3 regions of the Pseudoalteromonas sp. 1_2015MBL_MicDiv genome follow, and region 1 is predicted to be linked to each of the others. Evidence: predicted binding sites of a transcription regulator. Region 1 holds the regulator's gene; each other region holds the start of a gene.
What was found. Region 1 encodes ArgR, which controls arginine synthesis, uptake and breakdown. Its sites were predicted from a motif close to ANTGAATANNTATTCANT; they were not measured.
Positions count from the first base shown of each region.

Region 2: the regulator ArgR is predicted to act here: its motif matches at 2,801-2,818, upstream of gltB (glutamate synthase large subunit).
Region 3: the regulator ArgR is predicted to act here: its motif matches at 2,624-2,641, upstream of argC (N-acetyl-gamma-glutamyl-phosphate reductase).

Region 1 is NZ_CP012737.1:3,386,747-3,394,317, reverse strand. It holds gene AOR04_RS15265 (extracellular solute-binding protein) at 1-324, shown strand, start outside; gene AOR04_RS15260 (ABC transporter permease) at 324-1,955, shown strand; gene AOR04_RS15255 (ABC transporter ATP-binding protein) at 1,956-3,005, shown strand; gene AOR04_RS15250 (Dyp-type peroxidase) at 3,054-3,953, shown strand; gene argR (transcriptional regulator ArgR) at 3,967-4,434, opposite strand; gene mdh (malate dehydrogenase) at 4,660-5,592, shown strand; gene ispB (octaprenyl diphosphate synthase) at 5,677-6,648, opposite strand; gene rplU (50S ribosomal protein L21) at 7,071-7,382, shown strand; gene rpmA (50S ribosomal protein L27) at 7,399-7,571, shown strand, end outside.
Region 2 is NZ_CP012737.1:1,498,730-1,506,300, forward strand. It holds gene AOR04_RS06885 (ABC transporter permease) at 1-213, opposite strand, end outside; gene AOR04_RS06890 (ABC transporter ATP-binding protein) at 217-927, opposite strand; gene AOR04_RS06895 (efflux RND transporter periplasmic adaptor subunit) at 970-2,223, opposite strand; gene gltB (glutamate synthase large subunit) at 2,920-7,377, shown strand; gene AOR04_RS06905 (FAD-dependent oxidoreductase) at 7,387-7,571, shown strand, end outside.
Region 3 is NZ_CP012737.1:886,426-893,996, reverse strand. It holds gene AOR04_RS03905 (ornithine carbamoyltransferase) at 1-690, opposite strand, end outside; gene argB (acetylglutamate kinase) at 698-1,465, opposite strand; gene argC (N-acetyl-gamma-glutamyl-phosphate reductase) at 1,466-2,476, opposite strand; gene argE (acetylornithine deacetylase) at 2,698-3,852, shown strand; gene panP (pyridoxal-dependent aspartate 1-decarboxylase PanP) at 4,130-5,755, opposite strand; gene AOR04_RS03880 (bifunctional diguanylate cyclase/phosphodiesterase) at 6,030-7,571, shown strand, end outside.

The sequences.
Region 1 (7,571 bases):
AAAGGTTGGGCGGAAGCGGTAAATATTAATTTCCCGAACCAAATTAATCGTGGCTCGCACATAAATGTATCGGGTGCGGTTATTACTAAGTTCGCTAAAAATCCTGAAAATGCCTTGAAACTCATAGAGTATATGACCGACAATAAAGCACAAAACATGTATGCCTCACTAAATATGGAGTATCCAGTTAAGCCAGGTGTGCAATTATCCAGTTTGGTTGCGTCTTGGGGGAGCTTTAAGGAAGACAGCTTGCCACTCGATGAGATCAGTAAATATCGTCCGTTAGCGCTTAAGCTGATTGATGAGGTGAAGTTCGATCTTTAATGACTTATAAATTTAAGCTGTCTAAATGGCAGCTCTTTGCGTGGTCGACGGGTTTGATTCTGTCGGCCCCGTTGTTTTTTCTTCTTTTTGAATCTCTGCAAGGTAACTCTGAGGTGTTTTCTCATCTTTGGGATACAGTGCTTTGGGATTACATTACTAATACTGTGTTGCTGGTTTTAGGCGTTTGTGTGCTTAGCTGTGCTATTGCGCTGCCACTCGGTTGGCTTACTGCTTACTGTAGTTTTCCTGGTAAAAAGCAGTTTGAATGGGCACTTATGTTGCCCCTTGCTATGCCTACCTATATTATTGCCTATGTATACACTGATTTATTAGACTATGCGGGCCCTGTGCAAATAGCACTTAGAAAATGGTTTGGCTGGCAATCACCTAGTGACTATTGGTTTTTTGATATACGTACACTACCTGGCGCTATCGTTATGATTGCCTTGGTACTTTACCCGTATTTATTTTTAATTTTTAAAACAGCCCTTCGCGAACAGTCATTCAAATTAGTACAAGCTAGTCAATTAATGGGGCTATCTCCTAAACAAAGTTTTTTTAAAGTAAGTTTGGTGCTCTCTCGCGGCGCAATTGTTGCGGCTCTTGCACTCATTAGTATGGAAACTATGGCTGACTTTGCAACCGTCAGCTATTTTGCCGTGAGCACATTAACGACCGCCGTATACGATACATGGTTTGGTTATTATTCGCTTACAGCGGCCGCTAAAATATCGGGTGTAATGCTCTTACTTTTATTTTTGGCATTAATGGCAGAACGCTTTAGCCGCCGTAACCAAGCGGTATTTGAGCGCCAATCAAGTGTAAATAGCGAATCTCTCTATGTATTAAAAGGAAAGTCGGCTTGGCTAGCAACTGCATTTTGTGGCTTTATTTTACTTATCGCTTTTTTAATTCCCATTGCAGTACTCGTAAACTACGCAATTACCTACTTTGATAAAGCGTGGAACATTGAGTTTTTTAGCTATGCTTGGCAAAGTTTAAAAGTAGCAGGGATAGTGAGTGTAATAACCATTACGTTGAGTATTTTTGTGGTTTTTTATCAGCGTGTTGCAAAGCAAACGTATCCGCTTATTCCTGGGCGTTTAGCCAGTACGGGCTATGCATTGCCTGGTACAGTGCTCGCTATTGCTGTTTTATTACCACTTACATTATTAGAAAACACCATCAATGAAGCGCTCGAACCATATAATTTAGATATAGGTTTACTGCTTACAGGCAGTATTCTTACTATTATTATTGCTTACATTGTTAGGTTTTATGCCATCGCACACGGAGCGATAGAATCGAGTTTTTTACGCATTAGCCCATCACTCGATATGGCAAGTCAATCAATGGGTAAAAGCCAAGGGCAAACATTGCGTTTAATACATCTACCTTTATTACGCCGTGGACTACTTACGGCGGCATTACTGGTGTTTATTGAGTGCATGAAAGAGCTACCTGCGGCGTTATTGCTCAGACCGTTTAATTTTGAAAGCTTAGCAACTCATGTATTTCAGTATGTGAGTGACGAGCAGTTAGAGCTTGCTTCAATTTCGGCATTATTTATTGTTATTGTCGGGTTTATTCCTTTGTATCTTATTAATCGTTCTATGGAGCAACGTAGTTAAATGAGTAGTTTAATTTTACAAGGCGTGAGCTATCACTATAACGGCACAAAGGTTATTCACGATTTAGATTTAACAGTGGGCAAAGATGAAATTGTTTGTCTGCTCGGTGCAAGTGGTTGCGGTAAAACAACCACATTAAAAGCCATTGCAGGTTTAATTGAAGCCAAGCAAGGGTCTATTTTTATAGACGGTAAATTAGTGCGTAATGAGCAATCATTTGTCTCACCTGAGCATCGTAACATCGGCATGATGTTTCAAGACTATGCATTGTTTCCGCATTTAACGGTGGCAAATAATATCGCATTTGGGCTTAGTAAAATGAGTAAAGCCCAAAAGCAGCAACGCGTTGATGAGATGCTTAAGCTTGTTCATTTAATTGGCTGTGCCGATAGATTTCCTCATCAGTTATCGGGTGGTCAGCAGCAACGCGTAGCGATTGCTCGCGCATTAGCTTATAAACCTAGTTTGTTATTGCTTGATGAGCCTTTTTCAAACATTGATACACAAGTACGCTTTGAACTAATCGCCGATATACGTCGAATTATTAAGGCAACACAAGTCTCTGCTGTATTTGTTACGCACTCAAAAGAAGAGGCATTTGCCTTTTCCGATACACTTGCCATTATGCATCGCGGTAAAATTGCGCAACAAGGCACGCCAGAACAGCTTTTTGCAGCTCCAAGCTCAAAGGAGGTTGCAGAGTTTCTGGGTCAAGGCATATACTTAGAGGCAGAAGTATTAACGACAACTGAATATAATACACCGTTTGGCTTAGTTAAATCATATATTGGACATGAGCATAGAGCGAGTGTAGGGAAAATATATGTTCGTCCTCACCAGATTGAATTGGTAAGTGATTATCTATGTGACAGACACTGTGAACGAGCTACAATATTAAGTAGTCGCTTTATTGGTTCAGCGTATGTTTACACAGTCGTTATTGCTGAGCAAGAAGTTGAAGTTGCTGCACAATATGACCAATCATTTGAAAAAAATGAGCAGGTTATAATAAAAATAAAACCTCACACGGTGAACTTTTTCGAATCATAATTAATTTGTTATTCGCTGTGTTTTTATCTATAAAACTAAGGAATAACAATGGCGCAAGCGCAATCAGGGATTTGTGCTGAAGCAAACTTACACGGTTTGCACTTATTTTTTAATGTGTTTGATGGTCAAGATGAATCGTTACGCGTAAAACTAAAGCAAGTAAGCGCTATTGAAGAAGAATTTAGCGATCAGTTTTCAGAGTCAATGCTCTCTTGTATGGTCGCTATTGGTGCGCAATATTGGCCACATATCCTTCCTGAGTACATTCCAAGCGAATTACAGAGCTTTCCTAATATAAATCACAGCGATCACCAAATGAGCGTGCAACCGTGTGATTTGTTTGTGCAAATTCGCTCTGACCGTGAAGACGTTAACCATTTATTTGCCCTGCAAGTATTAAAGTTATTTGCTCCTGATGTAGAGCTGGTAGAGCAGGTTCGTAATTTTCGGTTTTTAGATGGACGAGACTTTAATGGCTTTATTTATGGTGGCGATTCTGCTCATGGTAGAAAAAAGCGTGCGACGGCACTAATAAATAAACCGGGTAGCTTTGAAGATCAAGGAAGTTATATTCATGTACAACGTTATAAGCATGACTTAACTGTGTGGCAGCATTTATCATTAAGTGAGCAAGAGCAAATAATGGGTCGTACGCGCCTTGATAACACACTAATTACCCCCGCGATCGAAACCAGCCATGCTTCGCGTAGTGAGCTAAAAGATGAAGACGGGCAACCGCTACTATTAAATCAAAGCATGCCTTATGGCGATGTGTATGAGCAGGGAATGTTATCAATTACATGCGCATGTAAAGGAACCGCGTTCGAAAAAATACTTAAAAGCCGTTTAGGCGAAGGTGATTGTTACGACCACTGGCTTGATTTTACTCAAGCCGATATGGGTTCTGCTTTTTTTGCACCTTCGGTCGGATTTTTAAAACAGATTTAATTACGATTAATAATCAAACCGTATCAAATAAAATGCGAACGCGTTCAAGTGTCACGTCTATTTCAGATATTTTAGCCGGGGCGATAAAAATAGTGTCATCGCCGGCAATAGTTCCTAGTACGCCATCTGCTTTACCTAATGAATCTAATAAACGAGCAATAAGCTGAGCCGCACCTGGGCTGGTACGAATGATGATCATCATTTCGTTGTGCATAATGTCGATTACTAATTGGCGTAATGGGCTTTTAGCCGTAGGTACACCCATTTCAGCAGGTAAGCAGTAAACCATTTCTTGCTTGGCATTACGTGTGCGTACAGCGCCAAACTTACTTAACATGCGTGATACTTTACTTTGGCTTATATTGTCAAAGCCTTGCTCTTTTAACGCATCAACTATTTCGCCTTGAGAGCCAAAGTTTTCTTCTTTTAAAAGCGATTTAAATGCTTTTACCAGTGCTTCTTGTTTATCTTGTGGTTGCATAGTCTTTATTCATTTTTGTTATTTATGCTGCAAATTCTACACAATAATGAATAATTATGCAGCAGTTGTTTAGTTAACTTGCCAGTTTGATGCGTTAAATCACAAAAGTTTACGACTATGGTCGAAAATATACTTGAAATAGACAGGATAAATTTGTTTTTAGTCGCTAATTTCATTATCTTAAGGGCCACAAATATTTCCTACCTCAAATGACGGAGAATTCCAATGAAAGTTGCTGTATTAGGTGCTGCAGGCGGTATCGGCCAAGCGTTGTCTTTATTATTAAAAACAGGCTTACCAGCTGGCTCTGAATTATCACTTTATGATGTTGCACCAGTAGTACCAGGTGTTGCGGTTGACCTTTCTCACATCCCAACAGATGTTAAAGTTGCAGGCTTTGGCGCAGACGATTTAAATAAAGCGCTTGAAGGTTCTGACATCGTTCTTATCCCAGCGGGTATGCCACGTAAACCAGGTATGGATCGTGCTGATTTATTCAATGTAAATGCTGGCATCATCAAAACGTTAGCAGAAGGCATTGTTGCCAGCTGTCCTAAAGCGTTAGTAGGTATTATTACTAACCCAGTAAACGGCACAGTTCCAATTGTTGCTGAAGTATTCAAAAAAGCAGGTACTTACGACGCTAAACGCGTATTCGGTATTACTACGCTTGACGTTATTCGTTCAGAAGCATTTGTTGCTGAACTTAAAGGCGTAGACGTAGCAACTGTAAAAGTACCAGTAATTGGTGGTCACTCAGGCACAACGATTCTGCCTCTACTTTCTCAAGTTGAAGGTGTTTCTTTCACAGATGAAGAAGTTGCTGCACTTACTCCACGTATTCAAAATGCGGGTACTGAAGTTGTAAATGCTAAAGCAGGCGGTGGTTCAGCTACGCTATCTATGGGTGCTGCTGCAGCGCGTTTTTGTATGTCTTTAGTTAAAGGCCTACAAGGTGAAGAAGTTGTAGATTACGCTTACGTTGCTGTTGAAAATGGCGATGCAGAGTACTTTGCACATCCAGTACGTTTAGGTAAAAACGGCGTAGAAGAAATTCTTTCTTACGGCGAACTAAGCGCATTTGAAACAAAAGCAAAAAATGACATGCTTGAAACATTGAAAAAAGACATCAAAGAAGGTGTTGATTTCATGGCGTAATAGCCGGTTTAAGCAACAAAAAAGCCTGCATTTGCAGGCTTTTTATTGCTCAGAATTAATGTCACACTGTGTAACTAGTTAAAACTAGTGGTCGCGGTCAACCGCAATACGGGCAAGGCTTATAAGTGCTTGCTTATAGTCAGACTCAGCTAAAAAGTCTAAACAGGCAATGGCTTTTTCGGCCTCAAGCTCTGCTTTTTGCATTGTAAACTCAAGCGCATTAGTTTGTTTTAGTGCAGTTAAAATTTCTTCTAAATGCTCCATACCATTACTGTACTCTATTGCATCACGAATAAGTTGCGTTTGCTGCTCGCTACCATGTTGCATAGCATAAATAAGCGGAAGGGTTGGTTTGCCTTCAGCTAAATCATCGCCAATGTTTTTACCTAGCTGCTCAGCATCCGCATTGTAATCGAGTACATCATCCACTAACTGAAACGCGGTGCCTAAATGCATACCGTATAAGTTTAATGCGTCGAGTGTCGCTTGGTCTTGCTCAGTAATAATGGCAGCAAGGCCTGTAGCTGCTTCAAATAATTTAGCCGTTTTAGAGTAAATAACCTGCATATAGCTGGCTTCAGTCGTATCTGGGTCATTGCAGTTCATCAGCTGCAATACTTCACCTTCAGCAATAATGTTTGTTGCATCGGCAAGTACTTGCATAACCTGCATTTTTCCAAGGCCAACCATAAGCTGAAATGAGCGAGTATAAATAAAGTCACCAACCAATACGCTAGCAGCATTACCAAATTCAGCATTTGCAGTAGGCGTGCCACGTCGTAAGTTTGATTCATCTACAACATCATCATGCAATAGCGTTGCTGTATGGATAAACTCAACAATTGTTGCAAGTGTTATGTGATCTTTACCCTGATAACCGAGCGCCTTGGCTGCTAAAATTGCGAGCATTGGACGAACACGTTTGCCGCCACTGCTAACTATATATAAACCAAGCTGATTAACTAACGCCACATCTGAGCGCATTTGCGCATGTATAAGTTGATTGACGTCATTCATATCGCTTTCGATTAACGCCTGGATAGCTTTTATATCCATTGATCTCCGAGCCAATTTTTATGTGTGAACGGCGCAGATTGTACAACAAAAAATGCACTAGCTCGATATTTTGTGACGATTGATTGAAAAAACACTATTAAAGTACTGAATAAGAGCTTAATTGGTTGAGATAACTGATTAATAGATAACCAATATGCAATATGAGTCGCGCTTAGATATTATACAGCGAGAGCTCTATTTAAGCGCATTAACTTATTTCGCTTAACAGCTAAAAAGCACTTGGCAAAAGGGTCAATTAATATAAACTGGGGGAAATATTGAATTACTCTCAATGCAGCTACTTTTTATTCATTTTAATTACAAAATAGGCTTGCTAGTTATTTCGCGTTAGCGTAAACTTCGCGCCCTATCGAAGAATATTTTAGTTGCACCGATTTGAGGGTGCACAGACGGAGTTAATTATGTACGCGGTTTTCCAAAGTGGTGGTAAACAGCATCGTGTGACTGAAGGTCAAACGATTCGTCTTGAAAAATTAGACGTTGAAACTGGTGCGGCAGTAGAATTTGATTCAGTACTTTTAGTTGCTGATGGTGAGAAAATCGAGATCGGTGTACCGTTCGTAAACGGTGGCAAGATAACAGCTGAGGTTGTTTCACATGGTCGCGGTGAGAAGATTAAGGTTGTTAAATTTAGACGCCGTAAGCATTCTCGTAAGCAAATGGGCCATCGTCAATGGTTCACTGAAGTTAAAATCACTAGCATTAGCGCTTAATTAGAGGTACTTAGAAATGGCACATAAAAAAGCAGCTGGTAGTACTCGTAACGGTCGCGATTCAGAAAGCAAACGCTTAGGTGTTAAGCGTTTTGGTGGCGAATCAGTTCTAGCGGGTAGCATCATTGTTCGTCAGCGTGGAACTCGTTTCCACCCTGGTACAAACGTAGGTATCGGTAAAGACCACAC
Region 2 (7,571 bases), 1.9 Mb from region 1:
CCACCACGTACTACCATCGTCCATTGTTTGTAATTGCACACTGTAAAGTTGGCTGCTTTTTTCTGGGATAGGATCGGCCGACATCATGTGATAAACACTAAGGCTGGTCATTGTTATGCCTATACCTATCGCAATGGCAAGTACCATTAAAAAGCTAACCAGTGGGGTGCGCTTGAAGCTACGCCAACTTAAATCTAAATAATGAATAAACATTAGTTAAACCCCCGATGCTGTTTTTATAGTTTGTGCGCCCTGATAAAGCGTAAAGTCGGCAAGTTGCCCATCAACTACTTGAATATTACGCGGAGCACGGCGGGCTAATTCGCTATCATGCGTTACCATTACAATAGTGGCACCGTCGCGATTTATTTGCTCAAGTAACTCCATAACTTGGCGAGCCATTAAGCTGTCAAGGTTACCTGTTGGCTCATCGGCAAGTAAAAAACGAGGTTCACCGGCAAGCGCACGAGCTATTGCCACTCTTTGTTGCTGTCCGCCAGAGAGTTGCTGTGGCAAATGTTTTGCCCGAGAGGCAAGGCCAACTTGTTCTAAGCATTTTTCAATGCGACGTTTACGCTCTGCGGCTTTAATACCTCTATAACGTAGCGGTACTTCAATATTTTCATATAAGTTTAAGTCAGGTATTAAATTGAACCCTTGGAAGATAAAACCAATTTTTTGATTACGTAAATCAGCACGTTGGTTATCGTTTAGGCTGCCAACATTAACACCATCCAACAGGTATTCACCTTCGTTAAAAGGCTCGAGCATACCTGCAATATTTAAAAAGGTTGTTTTTCCTGAGCCGCTAGGACCGGTAACAGCAATAAATTCGCCTTCGTTTACTTGCAGGTTAAAGTCTCGAAGCGCGTGGGTTTGTACCATTTCTGTTTGATATACTTTACTTACATTGTTCATTTGTAACATGGGTGTTCCTAATTATTTTTAGCGTTGGTTGAGAACGTCTGTTTAATTTAATAAAATCGTATCGGCTTGCTTAAAGTCGCTGTAGCTTGAAATAATAATTTCATCGTTTTCTTTTAGTCCGCTCAAAAGCTCAACCGCATTAATGCTGGTGGCGCCTATTGTAATAGGTATACGCTTTGCGATATTGCCATCGACTTTATAAGCTATAATTCCGCCTTGCTGCATAAATGCACCACGCTTTACTTGCATTACACCTTCTCGGTTGTCGAGTAAAATACGTGCAGTTAAGCGTTGGTTCTGACGAATGTTGTTAGTAACACCTTTAAATCGGACGCGTGCTGTTACTTCACGATTATTAACTTCTGGTGATATGGCGGATAAATTCCCCATCACTGTTTCATTGCCTAACTTAAGCTCTACTTCCATACCGAGTCCTAATTCGTTGGCGTAACTTTCAGGTACTTGAAGTTCCGCTTCGAAATTACTTAAGTCGACGAGTGTCATAAGAGGTTGGCTTTGCGTCACTGCGGCTTTTTGTTGCACAAGTAGGTTACCCACGATCCCAGTAACGGTAGCTTTAATAGATAGGTTGCTTACTTTTCTGATTAAATCATCAACAATAAGTTGCTGGCGGGTTACATCACTTTTAGCTGCTTGTAGTTCAAAGGCGAGCGTGTCTTTTGCAAGTAATACCTCTTGTTGTGCATGCTTATATGTGAGCTTTGCACGTGATAAATCATCAACTGCTTTTTCAAGATCAATTTGGCTAATTAAGTGCTTTTGTATTGATAACTGCGCCCGGCGATTTTCGCGCTCAGCGGCGTTAAGCTCAACTTGTGCCATATCAAGTGTTTTATTTAAAGTGAGTGTTTGGCGTCTTGCTTGCAAATGCTGCCTTTGCTGCTCGCCTTGTAGTCGTTTAAGTACAGACTCCTGTTGCTTTAATTCGTTAGTTAACTCAGGGCTTTGCAGCAGAGCAAGTATGCCCCCTTGCTTTACTGTATCGCCAGCCTTTACTTTTAAATCTATAAAACCACGTTCTGGGCTGTATATTTTAGGAGCATTAGCAGCAACAATTTTACCACTGGCGGCAATGTCTCGAATGAGCGCTTTAACGTGTACTTTGGCAACCTGTATTTTTGAGCGGCTAATAGAGCTTTTAGCGCTATGACTTGTTAAAAAAATATAAGCAATTGTAGAGACTGCAATGAAAATAACCGCAGTGATGATCGCGTATTTTTTATAGTTTATAGGTGCCTTTACTTGTACGTCTTGTGCGCTGGTATCTTTCATCATTAGGCTCTCCTACACGGCTTTTATATATTTTTCACACAGTAGAAAAAAAACTGCGGTGCAAATAGCGACAATAGGAGATATCAAAAATAAACTAAGCATAAACATAATTATTCCACTTAACGAATGTGTATAGCTCTATACGATTAGCATGCCAAAGCGTAACTTACTGTAATTAGATGATTAAATTTATTTTATGTGTTTTTTATATGTCCGCGGACATAAAAGTGTCCGCAGTGGACGCATTAGTAAATAAAAATTCACTATTAAGAGATTAAAAATGCCACAAATATTAATAACTATACTAATGACCAGTAAAAAGCAGAGAGGTTAAGCCTCAAAATTACGGAAATAACACAAAACTATCTAAATGTTAACTAACTTTATCGGTGTATGTTGAATATTTATTCACTGAATGAGGGCTTTACGTTTACGTAAGCTGTAGCTTTTGACTTGGTTGTTTTTACAAAATGTTAAACTTGACACCAGTGTCATGAAAAAATAACGCCTAATATACGACTAAATGTTAAAAATAATGATGAAAAAGAAATCTTGCTATGAAGTGAGAAATATTCAAGAATGTGAATATGTATTCAAAATGCTATTGACTCTATTTACGATAGAGGCTAGTTTTGTCCGTCTGTTAGCAAATCGTCGAGCAGTTCATCCACGCTAACAGTGCAGCAAGGGGAGGGGTCTATGTTATACGACTCAAAATTAGAAAAAGAAAATTGTGGCTTTGGCTTAATAGCCCAAGTTAATGGTCAAGCTAGTCATAGGCTTATTCGTACTGCTATTACGGGGCTTGATCGCATGCAGCACCGTGGCGGTATATCTGCCGATGGTAAAACAGGCGATGGCTGTGGTTTATTATTACAAAAACCAGATAGCTTTTTTCGTGCTATTGCGGCTGAGAACAATTGGCACTTAGGTAAAAATTATGCCGTAGGTATGATTTTTTTAAATTCAGACCCTGTTTTAGCACAAGCTGCAAAAAAAATACTTAGCGAAGAATTAGAAAAAGAAACGCTAAATATTTTAGGTTGGCGCGTAGTGCCAACCGACCCATCAATGTTAGGTCCTATAGCAGTACAACAATTACCTGGGTTTGAACAAATTTTTGTTAGTGCGCCAGAAGGTTGGCGCTCTAAAGATTTAGAGCGGCGCTTATATGTAGCGCGTCGTCGCGCTGAAAAGCGTATTGTTGATGATGAAGCTTTTTATATTGCAAGCTTATCTGGATTAGTTACTATCTATAAAGGCCTTATGATGCCTGCAGATTTACCTAACTTTTACCTAGATTTAGCTGATATTCGTATGACCAGTGCGATTTGTGTTTTCCATCAGCGCTTTTCTACTAATACTCAACCGCGTTGGCCTCTTGCTCAACCTTTTCGTTATTTAGCACACAATGGTGAAATTAATACCATTGAAGGTAACCGCCAATGGGCACGTGCGCGTTCTTATAAGTTTGCGTCACCACTTATTCCTGATTTACAAACAGCGGCACCGTTTGTAAACGAAACTGGTTCTGATTCATCAAGCTTAGATAATATGCTTGAACTGTTTTTAGCTGGCGGCATGGATTTATTCCGTGCGATGCGTATGCTCGTTCCACCTGCATGGCAAAAAAACCGTGCAATGGACGATGATCTACGTGCATTTTACGACTTTAACTCTATGCATATGGAACCATGGGATGGTCCGGCAGGTATTGTAATGTCGGATGGTCGTTTTGCGGCGTGTAACCTTGACCGTAATGGACTCCGCCCAGCACGTTATGTAATTACACAAGATGGCTTTATTACGCTTGCATCAGAAGTGGGTATTTGGGATTACACTGCTGATGAAGTAGTTGAGAAAGGTCGTGTTGGTCCAGGTGAATTATTAGTTATTGATACTAAGCTTGGCAAAATTTGGCACTCGGATGAAATCGATCAAGATTTAAAATCTCGCCATCCTTACAAGTCATGGCTTGAAGAAAACGTTAAACGTTTAGTTCCATTTGAAGAACTTACTGAGCAAGATGCCGGTAATCGTTCTTTTGATAATGAAACGCTAGCTAAATATCAAAAAATGTTTGGTTATACCAACGAAGAGCTTGATAGCGTTATTCGTGTAATGGGTGAAAACGGCCAAGAAGCAACAGGCTCAATGGGTGATGACACGCCATTTGCTGTGCTTAGTGAAGGGCATCGTTCACTTTATGATTACTTCCGCCAAAAATTTGCGCAAGTAACAAACCCACCTATCGATCCACTGCGTGAAAATCATGTAATGTCACTTGCGACATGTATTGGTAGTGAGCAAAATGTATTTAACGAAACAACAGGCCACGCTAAGCGCCTACAGTTTGATACGCCAATTTTAATGTACGCAGACATGCAGCAATTATTAAATGCTGATGAAGCACATTACAGCTACTGTAAAATTGATATTACGTATACAGTTGAAGAAGGATTGGAAAAAGCAGTATCGCGAATTTGTGATATTGCGCAGAAAAAAGCAGCATCGGGCTGTATTATGCTTGTTCTAACAGACCGCAACTTTGATGAAACGAATTTACCTATTCCAGCAGCTATGGCTGTGGGCGCGGTGCAAAATCGTCTTGTTGATAATAATCTTCGTTGTGAATCGAACATCATTATTGAAACTGGTAGTGTGCGCGATGCACACCAATTTGCAGTTTTATTAGGTTTTGGTGCAACTGCCATTTATCCATACCTTGCGTATGAATCGTTAGTTGCAATGAGCGACAATAAAATTATTGATAAGTCGTATTGCGAAGTAACGCTTGCTTATCGTAAAGCCATTAACAAGGGCTTATATAAAATCATGTCTAAAATGGGCATAAGTACGGTTGCGTCATATCGTTGCTCAATGTTGTTTGAAGCGGTTGGTTTATCTGATGCTATTGTACAAATGTGTTTTAAAGGAGTGGCAAGTCGTATACAGGGTGCCTGTTTTACCGATTTTGATGACGATCAACAGAGCCTACATAAACTTGCTTTAAGTAAACGTAAATTATTAAGCCACGGCGGTTTGTTTAAGTATGTTCATGGTGGCGAATATCATGCTTATAATCCGGATGTAATCCAAACCCTACAAAAAGCAGTTCGTTCTGGTGAATACAGCGATTACAGTGAGTATGCAAAACTCGTTAATAATCGTCCGATTGCTACGCTACGTGACATGCTTTCGCTTAGATTGCCGGAAACCGGCATTAGCATTGATGATGTCGAGCCTGCAGAAAATCTTTATAAACGATTTGATTCGGCCGCAATGAGTATTGGTGCTTTATCGCCAGAAGCGCATGAGGCGCTAGCAATTGCGATGAACCGCTTGGGTGGGTGTTCAAACTCGGGTGAAGGCGGCGAAGATAAGCTGCGTTACGGTACCGAAAAAAATTCACGTATTAAGCAAGTCGCTTCAGGTCGATTTGGCGTAACGCCGCATTACTTACGCAGTGCTGACGTTATTCAAATTAAAGTAGCGCAAGGTGCAAAACCAGGTGAAGGCGGGCAATTACCAGGTGAAAAAGTAACCCCATATATTGCTAAACTTCGTTATTCGGTGCCAGGTGTTACGTTAATTTCGCCACCACCACATCACGATATTTACTCAATTGAAGATTTAGCACAGCTAATTTTCGATTTAAAACAAGTAAACCCTAAAGCACTTATTTCTGTAAAACTGGTTTCAGAACCTGGCGTAGGAACCATTGCGACAGGTGTTGCTAAAGCCTATGCCGATTTAATTACTATTTCTGGCTATGATGGCGGTACAGGTGCAAGCCCACTTACTTCAGTTAAATATGCCGGTAGCCCATGGGAGCTAGGCCTTGCTGAAACACAGCAAGCACTTGTTGAAAATGGCCTTCGTCATCGCATTCGCCTGCAAACAGATGGTGGCTTAAAAACAGGTTTAGATATTATTAAAGCAGCAATTCTAGGTGCTGAAAGCTTTGGCTTTGGTACTGGCCCAATGGTTGCCCTTGGTTGTAAATACTTGCGTATTTGCCACTTAAATAACTGTGCGACCGGTGTTGCAACACAAGACGAAACACTTCGCCAAAAGCATTATCACGGCCTACCAGAAATGGCGATGAACTACTTTAAGTTTATAGCGCAAGAAGCCCGTGAAATTATGGCAAGCTTGGGTGTTGTAAACTTAACTGACTTAATTGGTCGTTTAGATTTACTTGAAGCAATTGAAGGCAAAACAGCAAAACAGAAGAAAATTGATTTATCTTCTGTAGTTGCTCAGCCTAATAACCCAACTGGTGAAACACTTTATTGTAGTGCGCCTAATAGCTCACATTATTTAGGAAAGCTTAATGAAAGCCTACTTGCTAAGGCGCAAGAAGCAATTGACGCTTCAAGCGGTATTTCGCTAGTAAGTCGTATTTGTAATACAGACAGATCGGTTGGTGCAATGCTTTCTGGCTATATTGCAGATAAATATGGCAACCAAGGTATGGCTGCGGATCCAGTCGTAATTGAATTACACGGTACTGCGGGTCAATCATTTGGCGTGTGGAATGCAGGTGGCCTTGAAATGACATTGGTTGGCGATGCTAACGATTACGTAGGGAAGGGCATGGCTGGTGGCAAGCTAGTTATTCGTCCACCACTTGGCTCGTCGTTCGAAAGTCATAAAGCTACAATTGCAGGCAACACATGCTTATACGGTGCGACAGGCGGTAAATTGTTTGCAGCTGGATGTGCCGGAGAGCGTTTTGCAGTTCGTAACTCAGGTGTACAAGCCGTTGTTGAAGGCGTAGGTGATAACGGTTGTGAATACATGACTGGCGGCGTTGTATGTGTACTGGGCAACGTAGGCGTTAACTTTGGTGCAGGTATGACAGGTGGTTTCGCTTATATTTTAGATGAGCGAAATGATTTTGAAAAGCGCATTAATCCCGAGCTAGTAGAAGTGGTTACACTTGAAGAATTAACATCGCATCAAGAACATTTACGCGGCTTAATTGCTGAGCATTTAGAGCTTACGGGTTCATGCAGAGCAGAAAGTATTCTAGCTAACTTTGAATTGTACTTACCTATGTTCAAATTAGTAAAACCAATATCAAGCGACGTAAAAAGTTTACTCGGGCATCGCGCTCGCAGTAGTGCCGAACTACGTGTTCAGGCGCAATAAGGGGGCAGTATGAGCGAAAATGTATATCAATTTATAGACGTGCAGCGTGTAGACCCACGCAAAAAACCAATCTCGTCACGTAAAAAATCTTTCGTAGAAATTTACGAGCCCTTTTCAGAAAATCAGGTTAACTCACAAGCTGACCGTTGTTTAGATTGTGGTAACCCATACTGTGAGTGGAAATGTCCTGTACA
Region 3 (7,571 bases), 1.5 Mb from region 1:
TGTATTACCCATTGATACCCAAGTATCTGCGTAAACAACATTTGCGCCAACAGCAGCTTCAACGCGATCACTCACCATAACTGATGCACCGTTCATTGCTGCAATCTGCTCTGCTTTTTTAAGTATTTGTGAATCTGGTGAGCACCCTTTTGGTGTTACAGCTACAAAATCTGTACCTAGTGTAGCTGCTAACAACATCAATGAATGAGTTACGTTATTACCTTCACCTAAGTAAGCAACTTTAAGCTCACTTACATCGCCATGTACTTCTTGAAGCGTTAAAAAATCAGCGAGTGCTTGGCACGGATGGTACAAATCACACAAACTATTAACCACCGGTACCGATGAATATTCACCTAATGTAGTTAACGTACTGTGTTGATTAACACGCGCTACAATCCCGTCAGCCCATGTTGAAATATTAAGAGCGAAATCTTTAATTGATTCGCGTGCACCCATAGCGCCATTTTGCTGATCTAAATAAACCGCGTGACCGCCCAGGCGATTAATACCTATATCAAATGATAAACGCGTACGTAAACTTTGTTTTTCAAATAACGTTACAACCGATTTACCAGCTAATACTTGGCTGTATTTCTCTGGTTTTACTTTAATGTCTTGCGCTAACTTTAATAAATTAAGTGCGCCTTCTTGGTCTAATTCTAAACCGGTTAAAAAATTCTTAAACATAATAAACCTATGGTGTAATTTTAGTTCCGACATGCTTGCCTTCAAGCAAGTCAGTTAAATTTTCTGGCTTTTGCCAGCTGGAAATATACACACCGCGTCGTAAATGTTGGGCAGCGTGAAGGCTGGTCTTAACTTTGACCTCCATCCCGCCCACAATTACTCCTTCATCTATTAAAGTATCAATGTGTTTTGTGTCAAGTTGATGTAAGGGCTGCTTATTTGCGTCAAGCACCGCTTCTACATCAGTCATAAAAATAAGTTCTGCGTTTAAATTACTAGCAATAGCCGCTGCAGCTTCATCAGCATTTACGTTATACCAAAGGCCTTGCTCATCAAAACCGATAGAGCTAACGATCGGTAGCCTGCCAATTTCAAGTAAATCGTTAATAATAGAATCATCGTTACTTGTGCATTTACCTACTAAACAAAGTGCTTTTAACTTTTGAGTAGCAGTAACACCCGCTTCATACAAACTTAACCCAACCGGTTTATGCCCTGCACTAATAGCCTGAGTCATTAATTGTTTATTGGCACAACCTGCTAGTGCACCTACGATGTAAGGCATTTGCTCTGCAGGGCTGATACGCAAACCTTGGTGCTTAGCACTGGCAAAACCAGCTTCTTTTAGCCAAGTATCAACAAGTGCACCGCCACCGTGTACAATTACAAACTGAGCATTTTGTTGCTCATTAAGTACATCAAACAATGCTTTTGCTGCATTTTCTGTATTAAGTACTGCACCACCGAGCTTAATTACCCACGTTTTTTTACTCATTTAAAACGCTCCTTTTAAACCAGTGGTATGATCTAAATTCATAGAAATATTAATACACTGCAAAGCTTGTCCAGCAGCGCCTTTTAATAAGTTATCAATAGCAGACATCACAATTAACTGCGTACCTTGTTGCTGCCAGCCAATATCAACAAATGGCTGCTTAGCTACACCTTTAATTGACGGTATTTTATCGCCTAATAAACGAATTAATGGCTCGCTCGCAAGTACTTGATAAGCCGATGCAACGTTTTCCTTGGTAACGCCTGGCTTAAGCTGTACATAAATAGTTTCTAAAATACCACGTGGAAAATTACCTAGATGCGGTGTAAATAACACTTTGTGGCCAAGGTGTTGTTCAATTTCAGGGCCGTGGCGATGGTTAAACAAACCATAAGGTGCAAGCGACACTTCACAAAAATGCGTTCCTACACTGGCTTTACGCCCTGCGCCTGTAACGCCCGAAACCGCATTAATAATAATACTTTCGCTGCTCAATAAGCCTGCTTGCTTAAGCGGTTTTAGCGCATTAAGCGCTGCTGTTGGGTAACAACCTGCAACAGCAATTAGCTTTGCATTAGCGATAGCATCATGGTTCCACTCAGCTAGACCGTAAGCCGCTTCATTTAAAAGCTCTGGATATTGATGCTCAAAACCATAATATGTAACGTAATCATCATTGCTTGCAAGGCGATAGCCACCAGATAAATCAAATACCTTTTTACCCATTGCTAAAAAACGCGGTGCTAAATCAACACTCACTTTATGGTCTGTACATAAGCACACATAGTAAGCACTAGTTTGAATGTCATCAAAAGCTGATTCACCAAGAGGGAGTAATGGTAAGTCGAGCAAGCCTAGATGTTCAGGATATAAATCACTTAGCAATTTATTTTTATCTAAGCTACCTTCTGATACATAACAACCCGCTAAAGTTAAGTTTGGGTGTTTAGCAACTAAACTTGCTAACTCTGCGCCGCTGTAACCGCTTGCGCCAATAATCACTACATTCATTTGTTACTCGTTATCTTAAAATTAGTTGTTACTTGTCTATCTTGTTCGCTTAAACTAGCCTTGGCGCTAATTTAGCCTTTTATTAATGAATTTTGATTATCGTCGCATTGTTTCCATAACGTTACTTTAATATATTTATGCTTAAAAAGTGAATTGATATTCATCATAAATACTTTTATATTGTTATGCAATTAAATTGAATACTTATTTTGGATTTTTTTATGCCTTTGCCATCGTTTATTTCTATGTATCAACAATTGATTGCAGCTCCGTCTATCAGTGCAATTGAAGATAGTCAGTGTATGAGTAATAAAAGCGTAATTGAACTACTTGCGAGGTGGTGCGAAACACTTGGCTTTACATGTGAAATCATTGAATTAGAAGGAGGTAAAGGTCGCTATAACTTATTAGCTAAACGTGGCAAAGGAGATGGTGGATTAATGCTCGCGGGCCACACCGATACTGTCCCGTTTGATGATAGTCGCTGGAATCATAATCCGTTTAAACTTACCGAACTCGACAATAAATTATATGGGCTCGGTAGCATTGATATGAAAGGTTTTTTTGCGTTTGTATTACAAGCAATTAGTGAACTTGATGAAAAGCAGCAAACCCAGCCTATCTTAATACTCGCCACTGCCGACGAAGAAACCACAATGGCAGGTGCGCAGCAAATATGTAAGCACCCAAATTTAAAACCTGCGCGATGTATAATTGGTGAACCTACTGATATGACACCGGTATTTACACATAAAGGACATATGAGTACAGCGATTAGAGTAATTGGACGCTCAGGTCATAGCTCTGATCCCGAACGTGGTCTCAACGCCATAGAAATCATGCATAAAGTGACTTCAAAATTATTGTTCTTAAAAGAGCAGTTAAAGCATAAGTATTCATTAAGCCACTTTGAAATACCTTACCCAACATTAAATTTTGGTAATATTCATGGCGGCGACAACGCTAACCGAATTTGTGCTTGCTGCGAAATGCATATAGATATGCGCCCATTACCAGGTTTGAGTGTAAAAGAGTTACAAGCATTAATACTTGATGCAACGAAAGAGATAAATCAACAATACCCCAATGCGGTCAGCGTAATTGATTTACACGAGCCAATACCAGCCTTTACTGGCAACACCGACAGTGCTTTAGTGATATTAGCTGAAAAAATAGCAGGGCAAAAAGCAATAGCTGTTAATTACTGTACTGAAGCACCTTTTATTCAGCAATTAGGGTGTGAAACAATCGTTATGGGGCCGGGCTCAATAAATCAAGCCCATCAGCCTGATGAGTTTTTAGCAATGGAAAAAATAAAACCGTCACAAAAAATTATCAGTAACATTATTAAAGCCAGTTGTTTTAATATCAATTAACTTAATTAAGTGCCCTATTTTGAGGTAAAAAAATCTTATCGATGACAACAGAAAATAATTATTTAGAGCAACTAGATACAAAATTTTTTGCCTAGTTCTAGCGTAATTTCCTTAACGTTAAATAGACCCTATACTTAAGCAGATTGGTATTACTCCTGTGTTCATACAGTTGTAAATAAGAAATTAGCGTTAGGTTTAATCCCTCAAGTTTATTAAGTAACCAAGTAAAAAAAAGACGCAATTAAGCGTCTTCTTGTTTTAAATTACACCCTATTAGCTACATATACTTACTGAGGTACTTTTTAAATACAGGATCTGTTTTAGCTAGTTCTTTTTGCTCGGCTAAAATATCTTTTAAAATAGCGCCTGATGTAAGTGGGTTTGCAAGGACCACTCTAAATACAACAGTAGGTTGATTATCGTATTTAGATGGCGTTAGGCGTGTACGTGATACAAACGAGCGACCAGACTCCCGCTGACGCTTTTGCATACTCGCAGTAAAACGATTAAGTGATGCAAAAATGTCTAAACGTGTTGTTGCATCAGCATCTTTTATTGCCTGCTTAATCTGTTTAGGTACATAACGATACGTTAGTAAACACAGCTCAGGCTCTGAAATAAGTTCGAAATCTTCATCTGCTTTAATTAAACCAGCAAAATAATGTGCTTTTTTTATACTACGATCGATTAACATCTCGTAGCCTTTACGACCAATAACACGTAAGCAAGCATGTACTAACATCGCCATACCTGGGCGACTACCTTCAAGCGAGTGACTACCTAAGTCTTTTGAACCTTTACGTAATATATACTCAGCATGGTGCTCTATTGCATCAGTTGCAGCGGGGTCTTTAAATAAAACTAAACCAGCGCCCATGGGTACATACATTTGTTTATGTGCATCAATGGTAATTGAATCTGCTCGCTCAATTCCTTTTAGTAAAGGACGATGCGTGTTTGATAAAAGCGTCGCTCCTCCCCATGCAGCATCTACATGAAAATGGCAGTTAATATCTTGTGCCAAATCGGCCATTTCGTCCAGTGGGTCAATATTCCCGGTTTCGGTTGTACCCGCCACCCCAATAATGGCCATTACTTTAATGCCTTGCGCTTCAAGCTCACGTGCTTTTTCGCGCATCGCTATTACATCGACTTTATTATTTTCGCAAGTTTTAATACCAATTAGGTTATCGCGACCAATGCCGAGTAAATCAACCGATTTACCTAATGAATAATGTCCACGTTCTGATATTAATACAGCTAAACCTTTATAGCCATAATGCAGCATACCGGCAATTAAGCCTTGTGCGCCTATACCTCTAAAATCGCCATCCGGTTTTAATAAACGGTTTCGCGCAATCCAAAGCGCAGTAATATTAGCAACCGTACCACCAGAGCAAAATGCACCTAATGAGGTTTTAGCACTGTGCATCCATTTAGAATAAAATGAGTCTTCTTGCCCATAAGCTAGATGATGCATCATCCCAAGTACTTGACGTTCAAGAGGCGTAAACGCTTTAGATGTTTCTATTTTTACTAGATTTTGATTTAGCCCTACCATCAGTTTTGACAGCGGTAATAAAAAATGCGGCAAAGCAGAAGTCATGTGACCAATAAAGCTAGGCGCAGCTGTATGCACAGAATGCGCAACAAGTTGCTCCATAATGTCTTGGGCATAAGCAGATACAAACGTTGGATCTTCTGGGATCACTGCCGATTGAAAGTCTTTTTCTATTTCATGTAATGGTTTTTCAATTGCCGCAATATTTTCGTTTAAGAAACCTGCTAAATTACTCGAAATTTCAAGCTCGATTTTGCTTAAAGTTGAGTCTGGCGCTTCAGGTACAGTAAATATACGCTTAAGGCTTTCTTTAGAGGCGACGGCACAACGCTTTTGATCCATCTCAATACCTAGTGTGTGTGTAGCTAAAACACGTGTTTGTCTATGAAACACGCCAAACTAAGACGTTATTTTAAGTAACAGTGTTTTTAATTAATTGCGCTAACTTTACTGCAATATAACTAAAATGTCTCGCTTAAAGCCATAAAAGCAGACAAAGACATGACAAAAAAGTGATAATTTAATTAATATTTAAGCCTTGCCAATAAATAAGAATTAATTATTGGGCATTTATATATTTTGCGTATAATAAAAAAATAACAAAAAAGGGACGCACATGCTAAAAGGAAGAGTAAGGGTAAGTTGGTTAATGGCGGGTTTTAGCCTATTTTTAATCAGTTTACTTACCTACGTTTATTATACTTACCAAACAACACGCGCAGATATAATGCACTCTGTTGATACGCGCTTACTTAACGCAGCCACCAGTGTTAAGCATATACTCGGCGATACATACCTAAATAAAGTTAATCAGGGAAAAACGATTAGTTTTTCTGATTATCAAAAAAAGAGTAAGCAACTTTCTGACTTTGCCCAAGCACTCAACATTGCTTATGTATACGCGATGGTACTTCAAGATAACAAAGTCTACTTTAGTGCATCGAGTTATACAAAAGAAGACCAAAGCAATGGCAAAGTAACCCAGTTTTTAGATCTTTACCCTGAAGCCACTAAGGCGAACATTAGTGCTTTTTATTCGACAGAGCCTGTATTTGAAATATCAGCAGATCAATGGGGACATTTTAAAACTATTTTTATCCCTTATGTTGATAGCACTAATGGTAAAACCTACATAACAGGTGCTGATATCACCATTTATGATTTAAACCAAAAACTTAAAGAAAGTGTATCAAAGGCGGCCGCTATGGCGAGCTTCTTTTTCTTTATCGCTATACTTGTTGCAACTATTTATATTTACTTACTCAAACGATCTTTAGCAACAGACTCCAGTACGGGCTTTGCAAATCATATAGCGCTTGAATACTTCCTAAAGCAAAGTAATGCGCACCATATGCAACTAGCTGTTATTTGGATTAACGAAATTGAAGACATAAATAGCTTTTATGGCACTGAGGTGGGCGATAAAGTAATGAAAAACTTGCTCATGCATTTTAAAAGTCGCTGCTCTGCTCGTTGTCATATTTATCGCTTAGCGACCAATAAACTGGTATTACTTGCACCAAAAGAAATTCCGTACGATGAGTTTAACGACTTAATCGAAACCTACAACTTTAATACCCCACTATTAACCGACCCGTTTATTTATATTACGTTGTGTGCCGGTATAGCCAGCGGTAACAAATCTTTGTTATTAGAAAATGCCCATATTGCGGCACTGCAAGCCAAACAAGGTCGTCATACCGTTGTTAATTACTCAAAAGCACTTCACGATGTAAAAGTGCAATATCAATACAATGTAGAAATGGCTAAAGAGGTTCGCGAAGCATTTGATAACAATCGTATTGTCCCTTACTTTCAACCTATTATTGATATAAACACTAAACGCGTAGTGCAGTATGAATGTTTAGCGCGCATGGTTACAGCAAGTGGTGAAATACTCAAGCCAGAGGCTTTTTTAAATGTAGTTACCCGTTCAAGAATGGATGGCTTGTTGACCCGTACTATATTCTCACAATGTATTAGCCGCTTTAGAAAAACAGATATTTGCTGGAGCTTAAATATAACCGCGCAAGATATGCTTGATCCTAGTTTGAGCGAATTTATAGCCGACGAATTAAAACGTTATCCACACCCGAGTAACATCACCTTAGAATTATTAGAAACACAAGCTATAGCTAATTTTTCAGAGGTAAAAGCA